4 regions of the Pseudomonas sp. DF5 genome follow, and region 4 is predicted to be linked to each of the others. Evidence: predicted binding sites of a transcription regulator. Region 4 holds the regulator's gene; each other region holds the start of a gene.

The links. The regulator sigma-54, encoded in region 4, starts transcription at its own class of promoters, with help from an activator protein. The targets are predictions, from matches to a motif close to ANTGGCATNNANNTTGCTNT.
Positions count from the first base shown of each region.
Region 1: a site for sigma-54 is predicted at 3,409-3,428, ahead of glnK (P-II family nitrogen regulator). Genes of this name have one in related genera too.
Region 2: a site for sigma-54 is predicted at 1,720-1,739, ahead of AC30D7_RS28310 (flagellar basal body rod protein FlgF). Genes of this name have one in related genera too.
Region 3: a site for sigma-54 is predicted at 2,005-2,024, ahead of AC30D7_RS11795 (CmpA/NrtA family ABC transporter substrate-binding protein). Genes of this name have one in related genera too.

Region 1 is NZ_JBYVYM010000001.1:147,846-151,981, forward strand. It holds gene AC30D7_RS00710 (HAD family hydrolase) at 1-227, shown strand, start outside; gene sutA (transcriptional regulator SutA) at 428-751, opposite strand; gene AC30D7_RS00720 (secondary thiamine-phosphate synthase enzyme YjbQ) at 854-1,279, opposite strand; gene AC30D7_RS00725 (ammonium transporter) at 1,493-2,830, opposite strand; gene glnK (P-II family nitrogen regulator) at 2,866-3,204, opposite strand; gene AC30D7_RS00735 (accessory factor UbiK family protein) at 3,621-3,881, shown strand.
Region 2 is NZ_JBYVYM010000048.1:8,419-12,554, reverse strand. It holds gene flgH (flagellar basal body L-ring protein FlgH) at 1-41, opposite strand, end outside; gene flgG (flagellar basal-body rod protein FlgG) at 94-879, opposite strand; gene AC30D7_RS28310 (flagellar basal body rod protein FlgF) at 925-1,665, opposite strand; gene AC30D7_RS28305 (sigma-54-dependent transcriptional regulator) at 2,003-3,562, opposite strand; gene phhA (phenylalanine 4-monooxygenase) at 3,844-4,136, shown strand, end outside.
Region 3 is NZ_JBYVYM010000010.1:143,249-147,384, forward strand. It holds gene rmf (ribosome modulation factor) at 369-584, shown strand; gene AC30D7_RS11790 (quinone-dependent dihydroorotate dehydrogenase) at 896-1,915, opposite strand; gene AC30D7_RS11795 (CmpA/NrtA family ABC transporter substrate-binding protein) at 2,142-3,353, shown strand; gene AC30D7_RS11800 (ANTAR domain-containing response regulator) at 3,369-3,944, shown strand.
Region 4 is NZ_JBYVYM010000008.1:24,532-28,667, reverse strand. It holds gene lptA (lipopolysaccharide transport periplasmic protein LptA) at 1-214, shown strand, start outside; gene lptB (LPS export ABC transporter ATP-binding protein) at 214-939, shown strand; gene AC30D7_RS09500 (RNA polymerase factor sigma-54) at 1,124-2,617, shown strand; gene hpf (ribosome hibernation-promoting factor, HPF/YfiA family) at 2,692-3,000, shown strand; gene ptsN (PTS IIA-like nitrogen regulatory protein PtsN) at 3,013-3,477, shown strand; gene rapZ (RNase adapter RapZ) at 3,480-4,136, shown strand, end outside.

The DNA of each region.
Region 1 (4,136 bases), on a different contig from region 4:
GACTGTTTCATGAAGCGTTGCAACGTGGCGGCGCGACCGCCGAAACCGCGGTGCATATCGGCGATCATCCTGGCGATGACATTGCCGGAGCACAGCAGGCGGGGTTGCGGGCGATCTGGTTTAACCCGGCGGGCAAAGTGTGGGAAGCCGAGAGGGCGCCGGATGCCGAGATTCGCAGTTTGACCGAGTTGCCTGCGCTGCTGGCGCAATGGAACACCCAACACTGACCCTATGTAGAACACACATCCTGTGGGAGCGGGCTTGCTCGCGAAAGCGGTATGTCAGCCAACATCAATGCTGGATGTGATGGACTCTTCGCGAGCAAGCCGCTCCCACACTGGATCACACCGGGTTCGAGACTTTTGACACCTCCCATGAAAAAGCCCGCAGCGACGGCGGGCTTTTTCAGCAAGCAGGAAGCAGGCGCTTAGATAGGCCGGCTGCCGTACTTGTTATCAGGCTTCTTGGGAGGATCGGCGACCACATTGGCCTCCACTTCCTGCACCTTGCCGCCCCGTGCCAGAAACTCTTCCATGGCCTTGGCCAGGGCATCGCGTTCCTTGTTCTTGGCTTCGACGCTCGGCAGCTCATCGACCGATACCGCTGCCTTGGCCTTGCCTTTGGCAGTGGGAACGGGCGCATCAGCACCGTCATCGTCAGCAACGTCTTCCGCTGCTGCTTCCAGGCCTTCTTCGGCCTCGTCTTCGTCGCCTACTTCGAGGTCGTCGTTTTCCAGATCATCGTCGCTCATGTTCTACCTCATGACTTGCGAAAAGCAGATTAGTTATAGCCCAGCTTCGCCATCTGTCGAAGGCCGCCGGAAAAAATTCAACTGCCGTTGCTGACCAACGGCTTATGCCCCTTCACCGTGTACGGTGGCGAGGACTTTACGGGCACCGCCATGATCACGGTGCTCGCCCAGATAAACGCCTTGCCAGGTTCCCAACGCCAGTCGGCCTGCCGAGATCGGCAAACTGAGCTGACAGCCAAGCACGCTGGCCTTGAAGTGCGCCGGGAGGTCGTCCTGGCCTTCGTCGTTATGCTCATAGTCGTCCGCTCCTTGTGGGATCAGACGATTGAAAAATCGTTCGAAGTCGCGACGTACCGCCGGATCGGCGTTCTCGTTGATGGTCAACGACGCCGAGGTATGCTGCAGCCACAAATGCAACAGACCGACCCGACACGCCTTGAGTTCAGGCAAGCCGGCGAGTAACTCATCCGTTACCAGATGAAAGCCCCGAGGCCGTGCCCGCAGGGTTATCAGAGTCTGTTGCCACATACAGTTCTCCGCACGTTCGGGGCGCATTCTAGCGCGCTCTGGGAAAAAACAAAGACCCTAATATTCCTTCAATCGTGTAAGCCATTGGCCGTAGAAAAACACCCGTTATAAACGTCCCTGAACGTGTATGAAAAAACCTTTCAGCCTTTCCTTCACTGACAAATCCCAGACAAAAAAATGCCCGGCAAGCCGGGCAATTTTTTACGGGCGTGCTTACAAGTTGTAGCCCCGTTCGTTGTGCAGCGCCAGATCGATACCGACTGCTTCTTCTTCCTCGGTGATACGCAGCCCCATGACAGCGTCCAGAACCTTGAGGATGATGAAGGTGACGATCGCGGTGTAGATCACCGTGAAGCCCACGCCTTTGCACTGAATCCAGACTTGAGCCGCGATGTCGGTAACGGTGCCGAAGCCACCCAGGGACGGTGCCGCGAACACACCCGTCAGGATCGCGCCGAGGATACCGCCGATACCGTGCACGCCGAAGGCGTCGAGGGAGTCGTCGTAACCCATTTTGCGTTTCAGAGTCGTGGCACAGAAGAAGCACACCACGCCTGCCGCCAGACCGATGATCATCGAGCCCATCGGGCCAACGGTACCCGCCGCCGGAGTGATCGCAACCAGACCGGCCACCACACCCGAAGCGATACCCAATGCGCTAGGTTTGCCGTGGGTCAGCCACTCGGCGAACATCCAGCCCAGGGCTGCGGCGGCGGTGGCGATCTGAGTCACCAGCATGGCCATGCCGGCAGTGCCGTTGGCGGCCGCAGCGGAACCGGCGTTGAAACCGAACCAGCCGACCCACAACATCGCAGCACCCATCAAGGTGTAACCAAGGTTGTGCGGCGCCATTGGGGTGGTTGGGAAGCCTTTACGCTTGCCCAGTACCAGACAGGCAATCAGCCCGGCTACACCGGCGTTGATGTGCACCACGGTGCCGCCTGCGAAGTCGAGCACGCCCCAGTCGCCCAACAGCGAACCCGGACCGCTCCAGACCATGTGCGCAATTGGCGCGTAAACCAGGGTGAACCAGATCCCCATGAACACCAGCATTGCGGAGAACTTCATCCGCTCGGCGAAAGCACCGACGATCAACGCAGGGGTGATGATGGCGAAGGTCATCTGATAGGTGACAAATACCGCCTCGGGGAACAGCGCCGCGGGGCCGGTAATACTGGCAGGCGTGATGCCGGCGAGGAACGCCTTGGCGAAGCTGCCGACGAACGAATTGAGGTTGACGACGTTGGCTTCCATACCCGTTGTGTCAAACGCCATGCTGTAGCCGTAAAGGAACCACAGGATGGTGACCAGGCCGGTAATGGCGAAGCATTGCATCATCAACGAAAGAACGTTTTTGGAACGAACCATGCCGCCGTAGAACAGCGCGAGGCCGGGAATGGTCATGAACAGCACCAGGGCTGTCGAGGTCATCATCCAGGCGGTGTCGCCGGAGTTTAGGACTGGAGGAGCCACCGGATCTGCCGCCATGGCCAAGCCAGGCATTACGATGGACAACAGGGCTCCTAGCCCTGCGAATTTACGCAGAGTCATTTTGTTTTCTCCTGGGGCGTTGGGTTTGTGGCGGCTTAGATTGCGTCGGTATCGGTTTCGCCGGTACGGATGCGAATCGCCTGTTCCAGATTGACCACGAAGATCTTGCCGTCACCGATCTTGCCGGTGTTGGCGGCCTTGGTTATCGCCTCGATAACCCGGTCCAGATCCTTGTCGTCAATGGCGACATCGATCTTCACCTTAGGCAGAAAATCGACCACGTACTCCGCGCCGCGATACAGCTCGGTGTGACCCTTCTGCCGACCGAAGCCTTTGACTTCAGTAACGGTAATGCCCTGCACGCCGATCTCGGACAGCGACTCGCGCACGTCGTCCAGTTTGAACGGCTTGATGATGGCAGTGACTAGCTTCATGAAAACTCTCTCCCGAATTGGTGGACTTGCCCCAGGAAAACAAACCCGACTCAAGTCTAAGCGCAGTGCCTGGCTTTGTAACGCATCGTCGGCTTTACCTGCCCGTCCGACGCCAGCTAACCACTCCGCACGAAACTTCCCCCGTTCCGCTTGGCGCACTGCATTCGTCACAGCGACTGCATCAGTGCATGGGTCACCAGCGACTAAGCAGAAAGCTTGCCATCTATCCAAAACCCATTGATTTCAAGCCCTTGGCCGCTGCCACAAGCCCTTCCAGTCGATTGGCGCAACGGTTACGCACAACAACAGTGCGCGGCCGTCCACTCGCATGCGCGAAAAGCGTGCATCCCAGCCGCCGAGATTGACTATAGACACTGCGTGGTACACTGCCCGCCATTGTTGACAGGACATTTCCCATGCTCGCGCCCAAAGACTTCCTCGACGCCCTTAGCGGCACCGCTTCCCGCCTCTTCAGCGGCGACACCCCACTGCCGAAAAGCGAAATCGAAAGCCAGTTCAAGGCCCTGCTGCAGAGCGGCTTCAGCAAGCTGGACTTGGTGAGCCGTGAAGAATTCGACAGCCAGATGGTTGTGCTGGCGCGGACCCGCGCCCGGTTGGAGAGCTTGGAGGCGAAAGTGGCGGAGCTGGAAGCGAAGCTCAATCCACCTGCCGAGTAACGTACTGACTCTTCTGTGAAATGCATTCCCTGTGGGAGCGGGCTTGCTCGCGAATGAGGGCGCCTCGGTCTACCAGCCCTCCCATACTGGACAGACCACCTTTGTAGGAGCTGTCGAAGGCTGCGATCTTTTGATCCTTAGCCTCGCAAACATCCCGGCAACGTCCTACAAAGAACACCACCGCCGTCCGATTGCGTCGTAAGGCCTCCAGTTTCTATGCTCATCCCCAGCTGAATGTTCAGCTCTGGGTTTGGC
Region 2 (4,136 bases), on a different contig from region 4:
GCGACCCCACTCAGTGCCAGAACAGATACGAAGCGATTCATGACCCTACCTCACGGTGTTGCAGGCGACCTCATGGCCGCCTCATAGACTTGATTACAGATTCTGCGTTACGAACGAGAGCATCTGGTCGGCGGTGGAGATCACTTTGGAGTTCATCTCGTAGGCGCGCTGAGTGGTGATCATGTTGACCATCTCTTCAACGGTGCTGACGTTGGACGTTTCCAGGGTGTTCTGCAGCGTGGTGCCGAAACCGGCCAGACCCGGAGTGCCGATTTGCGGCGCGCCACTGGCAGCGGTTTCCAGGAACAGGTTGTTACCCACCGCTTGCAGACCGGCCGGGTTGATGAAGTCGGCGGTTTGCAGGTTGCCGATCACCTGGGAGGCGGGGTTGCCGGCAACGGTGATGGACACGGTGCCGTCACGGCCGACAGTGAAGGTCTGGGCGTTGTTCGGGATGACAATGGCCGGCTCCAGGGCAAAGCCGCTGGCGTTGACGATCTGGCCGTTGGAATCGAGGTGGAAGGTACCGTCACGGGTGTAGGACGTGGTGCCATCGGGCTGCAGGATCTGGAAGAAACCGCGACCGTCGATGGCCATGTCCAGTGGCTGCTCGGTGGTTTGCAGGCTGCCGGCGGTGAAGTTTTTCTGGGTGCCGACGATGCGCACGCCGGTACCGACTTGCAAGCCCGACGGCAGTTCGCTGTCCTGGGTCGACTGGGCGCCTGGCTGGCGTTTGATCTGATACAGCAAGTCCTGGAACTCGGCGCGGTCACGTTTGAAACCCGTGGTCGATACGTTCGCCAGGTTGTTGGAAATGGTGGTGAGGTTGGTGTCCTGGGCGGACAGACCTGTTTTGGCAACCCATAGAGCCGGAAGCATTCGTTTCTCCTCGTGCGCCTGTTTTACGGCGCGACGTTCTGATAATTAGCTGATCTGCAAGACCCGAGCCATGGCCTGGTCATCGTCTTTGGCGGTGTTCATCATCTTGATGTGCAGTTCGAACTGCTTGGCCAGCGCCAGTACCGAAGTCATTTCTTCCACGGCATTGACGTTGCTCGACTCGAGAAACCCAGACACCAGTTTGACGCCGGCATCGGCTTGCGCCGGCTTGCCGTCCTTGGTGTGGATCGAACCGTCCAGGCCTTTGGTCATGTTCTTGAAGTCCGGGTTGACCAGCTTGATGCGGTCGACTTCGGCCATTACCCGCGGGCCCTCGCCCATCGCACGGATGCTGACGGTGCCGTCTTCGCCGACTTCGATCTGCTGCTCGGGCGGCACGGCAATCGGCCCGCCATTGCCCATCACCGGCATGCCGTTGCCGGCGCGCAGTACGCCCAGCGCGTCAACGTTCAGGCTGCCGGTGCGTACGTAGCTTTCACCGCCATCGGGGTTTTGCACGGCGATCCAGCCGTTGCCTTGCACCGCGACATCGAGGTCGCGACCGGTTTGCACCAGGGCGCCCGGGGAGAAGTCGGTAGCCGGACGTTCGCTCATGGCAAACGCACGCGCCGGAAAGCTGTCACCAAACACCGGCATCGAACGGGCCTGCTCCAGGTCCTTCTGAAAACCATTGGTAGAGATGTTCGCCAGGTTGTTGGCATGAGCCTTCTGCGCCAGTGCATTCTGGCTGGCGCCGGTCATTGCCACATAAAGGTACTTGTCCACACTCTTTCCTCTGCATGCCGGACGTTTGCCGCCCACCGCTGTACTGCTGAGCCATAAGCAATTTGCAGACCAACTTTTTTCTGGCGGCGCCGGGCCCGGCAAACAAAGGACTTGAGGGATTTAGAGGGGATTGAGGGAATGTATCGAAGACGAAAAACCGGCGGTGTCATGCCGGTTGGTGGCAAGGCTTGACCGAGGTGCTGGCAGTGCTGGCCTATTCGCGGGCAAGCCCGCTCCCACAGGGATCTTCGGTGAACCCAGTATTTGTGACCAACAAAGAAACCTGTGGGAGCGGGCTTGCCCGCGAAGAGGCCAGCACAAACACCGCATATGCCTGTTATGACTCGGTCTTGCCGACCTCATACTCGCGCAGCTTGTTAGCAATGGTGGTGTGGGAAACCCCCAAACGCTTGCCCAGTTGCCGACTGCTCGGATACTCGGAATACAAGCGCTCCAACACCGCTTTCTCGAAGCGCCCGACAATCTCGTCCAGCCCACCCTCGAGGGAGAAGTCGCCAAGCGGCTGACGCACGCCGTAGTCCGGCAGACGAATGTGCTCGGCTTTGACGGTGCCGCCTTCGCACAGGGAAACCGCCTGAAACAGCACGTTCTCCAACTGCCGCACGTTACCCGGCCAGTGATAGTGACTGAGTCGTTCCATCGCCGCCGGCGCCAGCTTCGGCAGTGGGCAACCGATCTGTCGGCTGGCCTGATCGAGGAAGTGCTCCACCAGCGGCGCCAGTCCGTCGAGGCATTCGCGCAGTGGCGGGATGTGCAACGAGAGCACGTTCAAGCGGTGGTACAAGTCCTGGCGAAATTCACCGCGAGCACACAGCTCGGACAAGTCCACCTGAGTCGCGCAGATCACCCGCACATCCAGATAGACCTCTTCATCGCTGCCGACACGACGGAAGCAACCGTCCTGCAGAAAGCGCAGTAATTTCACCTGCAAGCGCGGGCTCATTTCGCCGACGCCATCGAGAAACAACGTACCGCCCGCCGTCAGCTCCAGGAGCCCGAGCTTGCCTTCGGCCCGCGCCCCTTCGAAGGCGCCGGGGCCGTAGCCGAACAATTCGGTCTCGGCCATGGACTCTGGCAGGCCGGCGCAGTTGAGCGCCATCAGCGGTGATTGCCCGCGCGGGCTCGCCAGGTGACAGGCCCGCGCCAACAACTCTTTGCCGGTGCCGGTTTCGCCTTCGATCAATAGCGGCGCATCCAGCGGTGCCATGCGCCGCGCTTCGCGAACCACCGCCGCCATCACTTTCGAGCTTTGGAAAATGCTGTCGAAGCCGCGCAGCTCCTGCTTGCGCACGTTATAAATGCGCTCACCCACGCGATCCGCCCGGTGCAGCGTCAACACCGCACCGGCCATGGCCTCGCTTTCGTCATGTTCCGATTGCAGCGGCGCGATGTCGGCGAGAAACACGTCACCCTTGACCTTCACCCGCAAGCCGTTGATCCGCGACTTGTTGGCGCGCACCAGTTCCGGCAAATCGAAGTCCTCGGCGTACCGCGACAGCGGGATCCCCGGCACCTCATCCACCCGTACCCCGAGCAACTGCGCCGCCGCACGGTTGGCTGCGACGATGGAACCGCCCATGTCGATCGACAGCACCGGAAACTCCAGGGCACCGAGCAAGGCATTGAGCTCCATGTGCCGACGCTCGCTGGGCATCAGCCCTACGCGCTTGACACCGAACACCCCGCCAATGGCCTCGAACTTCGGCCGCAACGCCTGGAACTGAATGTTGATCAGGTTCGGGCAGTGCAGATAGATCGCATTGCCATGCTCGCCACCCACTTCGCCGCGAGCGACGTTGATCCCGTACTCGACCAACAGGTTGAGAATGTCGCGCAAGATACCGATGCGGTTCTGGCAGTGGACTTTGATACGCATATGAAGGCCCGTAACAGGGGTGATCGAGGCTCGACGCAAGGAAATTTCTGCGCGAACGCCAAGTTAGCCGTCAAGATTATGTGACACCCGCAATCCATTTCAAACACGGAAATATCAATACTTACGCCACAGCAGCAAAACCGTAACGAATACTTTACGAAAAGCATGGATTTTTCCCACATAACGCGCGGATCACCTGCTGCAAAGTCGCACTCCTTGGCGTATCTCTAATTCCAGAGCAGGACATAAAACAAGAACGTATCCCCTAGCAGGAGAGCAGTATGAAGCAGACGCAATACGTGGCTCGCGAGCCCGATGCGCAAGGTTTTATCGACTACCCCGCTGAAGAACACGCGGTGTGGAATACGCTGATCACTCGCCAACTGAAAGTGGTCGAGGGTCGTGCATGCCAGGAATACCTGGACGGTATCGAAAAACTCGGTCTGCCCCACGACCGCATTCCGCAACTCGGTGAAATCAACAAAGTCCTCGGTGAAACCACCGGCTGGCAAGTTGCCCGGGTGCCCGCGCTGATTCCCTTCCAGACCTTTTTCGAACTGCTGGCGAACAAGCA
Region 3 (4,136 bases), on a different contig from region 4:
TTGATGCAACAAAATGTCATAAGTCGACCCTTCGTCGAATAATCCCCAAGGGCAACGGGTGTCATTCTCGTTAAAGGCGCCCCCCACCATCCTGCGCAGGGCCGATCATACCGGGCTTTGGTCAATCAATATGGGACAAATATCGTGTTACTTATGGCCATAGCATCTTTATGGTTACGTTCTTATGACAAAACGATCATTCCCTCGGTGTGACGCATTGGTTAGAACTCAACTCAGGTTGACGTCGCAACGGCGTCAACACCTTGGCTCGCGACGCCGGCAGCGAGCTACCAACGGCAGAATTTTTCTGCCTGACCTCAATTGAGGTCGACGCGATACATACAGTCAACAAGTGAGGGAAACACCCTATGAGAAGACTTAAGCGTGATCCGTTGGAAAGAGCATTTTTGCGCGGATATCAATATGGCGTTGGTGGTAAATCCCGTGAGCTTTGCCCTTTTACTCTACCGTCGGTACGCCAAGCCTGGATCAATGGCTGGCGAGAAGGACGCGGCGACAATTGGGACGGTATGACCGGCACTGCGGGAATCCACAGACTCAACGAACTTCACGCCGTCGGCTAATACAGGGCACACACTCCGACACGACAATCTGATTACGCAACGACTTAACCACGCACGTCCCATCCGGACGGCGGGCTTCGGCCCAGGGGCTCCTTCGAGGAGCCCTTTTTTATGCCTGCAAAGAACTACGGTGGTGAAGTCGTTTCTGTGGCGAGGGAGCTTGCTCCCGCTGGGCTGCGAAGCGGCCCCAAAACCAATCAACCCGGTGTGTCAGGTAAAACGCGGTTGCAGGATTTACGACTGCTTCGCAGCCGAACGGGGGCAAGCCCCCTCGCCACAAAAGCCCTCAGCACAAGATCCCTACACTGCCTTCAGCGCAGCGCAGCGATGGCGTCTACCGATTCACGAATCAGTGCCGGGCCTTTATAGATAAAGCCCGAATAGATCTGCACCAGGCTCGCACCCGCGGCGATTTTCTCAGCCGCGTGCTTGCCTTCGGTGATACCGCCCACGGCGATGATCGGCAAGCGACCGGCCAGTTCTGCCGCCAGCACCTTCACGGTGTGGGTGCTCTTGTCGCGAACCGGTGCGCCAGACAAACCGCCCGCCTCGTCACCGTGCTCCAGGCCTTCGACACCGACGCGGCTCAGGGTGGTGTTGGTGGCGATCACCGCATCCATCCCGGTTTCGATCAGTGCCTGGGCCACCTGCGCGGTTTCTTCGTCGGTCATGTCCGGCGCGATCTTGATCGCCAGCGGTACATGTTTGCCGTGGCGCAAGGCCAGTTCCGCCCGGCGCGTGGCCAGGTCGGCGAGCAATTGCTTGAGCGAGTCGCCGAATTGCAGGCTGCGCAGGCCCGGCGTATTCGGCGAGCTGACGTTGACGGTCACGTAGCTGGCGTGGGCGTAAACCTTGTCCAGGCAGATCAGGTAATCGTCCACCGCACGCTCGACCGGCGTATCGAAGTTCTTGCCGATGTTGATGCCCAGCACACCCTTGTACTTGGCCGCCGCCACGCGAGCGAGCAAGTGATCGACGCCAAGATTGTTGAAGCCCATGCGGTTGATGATCGCCTCGGCCTCCGGCAAGCGGAAAATCCGTGGTTTCGGATTACCCGGCTGCGGACGCGGGGTAATGGTGCCGATTTCGACGAAACCGAAACCCAGTTGGGCAAATCCGTCGATCGCCGCGCCGTTCTTGTCCAGACCGGCCGCCAGACCCACCGGGTTCGGGAACTCCAGGCCCATGACCGTCACCGGCATTTTCGCCGGCGCCTTGCACAGCAAGCCGTTGAGGCCCAAACGCCCGCCCGCGCCGATCAGGTCCAGGGACAGATCGTGGGAGGTTTCCGGGGAAAGTTTGAACAGCAGCTGACGGGCCAGGGTGTACATGGGCAGGCTTGACTCGGGTGGCGATGAGAGGCGGCGATTATAGCCGCGCATCGAGTCCACAGGCGAGGCGCACGACAAAATCAGCCAGCGATGGCATATGCCTTGCACCAACATTTTCATCAGCACTCATGCCAACGACGGAATGAGTGGCAGGACAATGGCGTCGTCACCGGCTCTGCTCGCGCAGAGGCCATGGGGCGACGTTTTTTTTGGAAGGTGCAAATCGATGAATGAACCATCAGCCGGCCCACTGGCCTGGGTCAACGGCAGCGATGCCCCGGAAAAATCCGAAATCAACCTCGGCTTCATGGCCTTGAGCGACTGCGCCTCGGTGGTGGTGGCCGCCACCCAGGGCTTCGCCCAGCCTTACGGCCTGACCCTGACCCTCAAGCGCCAGTCGTCCTGGGCCAACCTGCGGGACAAACTGGTCAGCGGCGAACTCGACGCCGCCCATAGCCTGTACGGCCTGATCTACGCCGTGCACCTGGGTATCGGCGGCGTAGCGTCCACCGACATGGCTGTGCTCATGGGCCTGAACCAGAATGGCCAGAGCATCAACCTCTCCCACGGCTTGCAGGCCCAGGGCGTGACCAGTCCTGAAGCACTGGACCACCATGTGCACCAAAGTCGCCCAAAACTGACCTTCGCCCAGACATTTCCCACGGGCACCCATGCCATGTGGCTGTATTACTGGCTGGCGAGCCAGGGCATTCATCCGTTGCAGGATGTCGACAGCGTGGTGGTGCCCCCGCCGCAAATGGTCGCGCACCTGCAAGCCGGGCGCATCGACGGGTTCTGCGTCGGCGAACCGTGGGCCGCCAGTGCGGTGCAGCAGAATCTCGGGTTCACCCTGGCCACCACCCAGAACATCTGGCCCGATCACCCGGAAAAAGTCCTTGGCTGCACCCGCGCCTTCGTCGAGCAATACCCCAATACCGCCCGGGCCCTGGTGATGGCGATCCTCGAGGCCAGCCGGTTCATCGAAGCCAGCCGCGAGAATCGCCGCAGCACCGCGCAACTGTTGAGCGCCCCCGAATACCTCGATGCCCCGCTCGATTGCATCGAACCGCGCTTGCTCGGTGACTACGCCGACGGCCTGGGCAATCGCTGGCAAGACCCGCACGCGGTGCGTTTCCACAGTGACGGCGAGGTCAATCTGCCGTATCTGTCCGACGGCATGTGGTTCATGACCCAGTTCCGCCGCTGGGGTTTATTGCGCGACGACCCGGATTACCTCGGCGTGGCCCGCCAGGTTCAGCAACTAGACTTATACCGAGAGGCCGCCAGTGCTGTCGGTGTGCCCGCCCGTGGTCAGGAAATGCGCAGCAGTCAACTGATCGACGGCAAGATCTGGGACGGTTCGGACCCGGCCGGCTATGCCCGCAGTTTTACGCTGCACGCCATGAGCGACAGCGCTCCCCTTCTCGCCAGCCGCTGACAGGAGCCTGCGAATATGTTGCGTATCCTGCTGATCAATGACACCGCAAAAAAAGTCGGGCGTCTGAAGGCGGCTCTGACCGAAGCCGGGTTCGAGGTCATCGACGAGTCTGGCCTGACCATCGACCTGCCCGCGCGCGTCGAAACGGTGCGTCCGGACGTGATCCTGATCGATACCGAGTCACCGAGCCGCGATGTGATGGAACAAGTGGTGCTGGTGACCCGTGATCAACCACGGCCGATCGTGATGTTCACCGACGAGCACGACCCTGACGTGATGCGTCAGGCGATCAAGTCTGGCGTCAGTGCCTACATCGTCGAAGGCATTCACGCACAACGCTTGCAGCCGATTCTCGATGTGGCCATGGCGCGCTTTGAAAGCGACCAGGCCCTGCGCGCCCAACTGCACGCCCGCGACCAGCAACTGGCCGAACGCAAGCGCATTGAGCTGGCCAAGGGGCTGCTGATGAAGATGAAGGACTGCAACGAAGAAGAGGCCTACACCCTGATGCGCCGCCAGGCCATGAGCCGCCAGCAGAAGCTGATACAGGTGGCGGAGCAGATCATTGCCATGAGTGAGTTGCTTGGCTGAAGGCCGCCTTCGCGGGCAAGCCTCGCTCCTACAAGTGCAAGCACAATACCTGTAGGAGCAAGGCTTGTCCGCGAAGGCCGCGACTCGGTCTCCCTTGTTGGCACAGATCTCGCTAAGTAATCCCTGCAAGGTAACCAACGGCGGTTGCCCCACCTACGACAAAGACGTCGCTCACCTCATTCGCCCCCTGGC
Region 4 (4,136 bases):
TCACGCCGCGCAAAACCGCGTCGTACTGATCGACAAGGCCAAAGTTGTCGACAAGGACAACAACGTCACCCAGGGCGAAAAAATCGTCTATGACACGGTGAAAAAATTGGCCAGCGCCGGTCGCGCCACGGGCAGCAAGGTCACCGAGGCACGTCCGCGTATCGACATGGTGATCCAGCCGAAAAAGAAAACCGACGAGCAAAAGGCCCAGTAATGGCAACTCTGAAAGCTCAGCATCTGGCCAAGAGCTACAAGAGCCGCCAGGTCGTGCGCGACGTCAGCCTGTCCATCGACAGCGGTCAGATTGTCGGCTTGCTTGGCCCCAACGGCGCAGGCAAGACCACCTGCTTCTACATGATCGTCGGCCTGGTACAGGCCGATCAGGGCCGCGTACTGATCGACGACCTGGACGTCAGCCACCAGCCGATGCACGGTCGCGCAAAGGCCGGTATCGGCTATCTGCCGCAAGAAGCGTCGATCTTCCGCAAGCTGTCGGTGACCGACAACATCATGGCCATCCTCGAGACCCGCAAGGAACTCGACAAGGCCGGTCGCCGCAAAGAGTTGGAAAGCCTGCTGCAGGAATTTCACATTCACCACATCCGTGACAGCCTTGGCATGAGCTTGTCCGGTGGCGAACGCCGTCGCGTGGAAATCGCCCGGGCACTGGCCACCAACCCGAAATTCATCCTCCTCGACGAACCCTTCGCCGGCGTGGACCCGATCTCGGTGGGCGACATCAAGCAGATCATCCACCACCTCAAGGCCAAAGGCATTGGCGTGCTGATCACTGACCACAACGTCCGTGAAACCCTGGACATCTGCGAAACAGCCTACATCGTCAACGATGGCCAGCTGATCGCCGAAGGTGACTCCGCCACCATCCTGGCCAACGAATTGGTCAAGGAAGTGTATCTGGGCCATGAGTTCCGCCTGTAAGCGCTGAGGAGTCTGGCCAGTCGTCAGAGCGCTCATTTCAATAAAAAATCAACAGGTTTTTATTGTTACAGCGCTCTAGGCAAACACTTCAGTTTCAGGCATATAATTTGCTTATGTTTGGCGCTTCGGCGCCCTGTAGTGGATGGCGCATGTGCGCCGGCGAATAAGGTGTTAAGCCCCTGCCATGAAACCATCGCTAGTCTTGAGAATGGGCCAGCAGCTGACGATGACACCGCAGCTGCAACAGGCCATCCGCCTGCTCCAATTGTCGACCCTGGACCTGCAACAGGAAATCCAGGAGGCCCTGGAGTCCAATCCGATGCTCGAACGCCAGGAAGAAGGCGACGACTTCGATAACGCCGACCCCTTGGCCGACAACACCGAACAAAAACCCAACGCCGACATTCAGGAGCCCTCCTACCAGGAAACCGCCCCGACAGTGGATAACCTTGAGGAAGGCGACTGGAACGAGCGCATTCCCAACGAACTGCCTGTCGATACCGCCTGGGAAGACGTCTACCAGACCAGTGCCAGCAGCCTGCCGAGCAACGATGACGACGAGTGGGACTTCACCACCCGTACATCGGCCGGCGAAAGCCTGCAAAGCCATTTGCTCTGGCAACTGAACCTGGCGCCGATGTCCGACACCGATCGCCTGATCGCCGTGACCCTGATCGATTGCATCAATAATCAGGGCTATCTGGACGAAACCCTCGAGGAAATCCTCGATGCCTTCGATCCGGAACTGGATATCGAACTGGACGAAATCGAAGCCGTCCTGCACCGCATTCAGCAATTCGAACCTGCCGGCATCGGCGCCCGCAATCTTGGTGAATGCCTGCTGCTGCAACTGCGCCAACTGCCCGCCAAGACCCCTTGGCTGGCCGAGGCGAAACGCCTGGTCACCGATTACATCGACCTGCTCGGCAGCCGCGACTACAGCCAGCTGATGCGCCGCATGAAGCTCAAGGAAGATGAACTGCGCCAGGTGATCGAACTGGTCCAGAGCCTCAACCCGCGCCCAGGTTCGCAAATCGAGTCTACCGAAGCCGAATACGTCGTTCCCGACGTGATCGTGCGCAAGGACAACGAGCGCTGGCTGGTGGAATTGAACCAGGAGTCGGTGCCACGCCTGCGAGTCAACGCCCAATACGCCGGCTTCGTACGCCGCGCCGATACCAGCGCCGATAACACCTTCATGCGTAATCAGTTGCAGGAGGCTCGCTGGTTCATCAAGAGCCTGCAAAGCCGCAACGAAACCCTGATGAAAGTCGCCACCCAGATCGTCGAGCATCAACGCGGCTTCCTGGAGTACGGCGACGAGGCCATGAAGCCGTTGGTGCTGCATGACATCGCCGAAGCGGTGGGCATGCACGAATCGACGATTTCACGGGTAACCACGCAAAAATTCATGCATACCCCACGGGGCATCTATGAACTGAAATACTTTTTTTCCAGCCACGTCAGCACCTCCGAAGGCGGTGAATGCTCGTCCACGGCGATCCGCGCGATCATCAAAAAACTGGTTGCCGCGGAAAATCAGAAAAAGCCGTTGAGTGACAGCAAGATCGCTGGTTTACTGGAGGCACAAGGCATTCAGGTGGCTCGCCGCACCGTCGCCAAGTACCGCGAATCCCTCGGGATCGCGCCTTCGAGCGAACGTAAGCGGTTGATGTAGAGCCACGCCACAGCGTTCCAGTGGTAGATCATCTGATCTACCGCTTTATGCACTGGCAACGAAGGAGAAGCTGTATGCAAGTCAACATCAGTGGACACCAACTGGAAGTGACCGAACCTCTTCGCACCTACATCGGCGAAAAACTCGAACGATTAGAGAGGCATTTCGACAAGATCACCAACGTGCAGGTCACGATGACGGTCGAGAAGCTCAAGCAGAAAATCGAAGCCACGCTGCATATTCCCGGCAATGAAGTGGTCGCTAACGCGGAACATACCGATATGTACGCAGCGATCGACGCACTGACCGACAAGCTGGATAAACAACTCAAAAAGCATAAGGAAAAGACCCAGAGCCTCCTCCAGGGCGCGACCGGTCGTTGACACTCCCAACCCATGATCCGACTTGAAAGCATCCTGACCCCCGGCCGTTCCCTGGTGAACGTGCCGGGCGGCAGTAAAAAGAAAGCCCTCGAGCAAATTGCCAACCTCATCCATCGCGAAGTGCCGGATCTGGCCATGCAGGATGTCTTCGAGAGTCTGGTCGCCCGTGAAAAACTCGGTTCCACCGGTTTTGGCAACGGTATCGCCATCCCCCACTGCCGTCTCAAGGGCTGCGAATCGCCCATCAGTGCCTTGATGCACCTGGACGCACCCATCGATTTCGACGCCATTGACGGCGCCCCGGTTGACCTGCTGTTTGTACTGCTGGTCCCGGAAGCCGCCACCGATGCGCACCTGGAGTTACTGCGCCAGATCGCCAGCATGCTTGATCGCAAGGAAGTGCGTGAAAAACTGCGCAGTGCCCCGAGCAACGAAGCCTTGTATCAGGTTGTCCTGGACGAGCAAAACGGTCATTAATCATGCGCCTGATCATCGTCAGTGGCCGCTCCGGCTCAGGTAAAAGCACCGCCCTCGATGTTCTCGAGGACAACGGCTACTACTGCATCGACAACCTGCCTGCCGGCCTGCTGCCGGAACTGGCCGAACGCGCACTGATTCACACCGAACTGGCACAGCCGCTGGTGGCCGTGTCCATCGACGCACGCAACTTGCCTAGCCACCTGTCACGGTTTCCCGAATTGCTGGAAGAAGTCCGCAGCCGGCATATCCAGTGCGATGTGCTGTATCTGGACGCCGATGAAGAGACCCTGCTCAAACGCTTTTCGGAAACCCGCCGCCGTCACCCGCTGAGCAGTGCCAATCGCTCGCTGGCGGAGGCGATAGAGGACGAAACCAATCTGCTGGGGCCGATCGCCGATCTGGCCGACCTCAAGGTCAACACCACCAGTCTGAACCTGTATCAGCTGCGCGATACCATCAAGCTGCGCCTGCTGAATCAGCCGGAACCCGGCACTGCGTTTCTGGTGGAGTCTTTCGGGTTCAAGCGTGGAATGCCGGTGGACGCCGATCTGGTGTTCGACGTGCGCTGCCTACCCAACCCTTACTGGAAACCGGAGCTGCGGGCACAATCCGGGCTCGATCAACCGGTGGCCGAGTACCTGGCGGCGCAGCCTGAC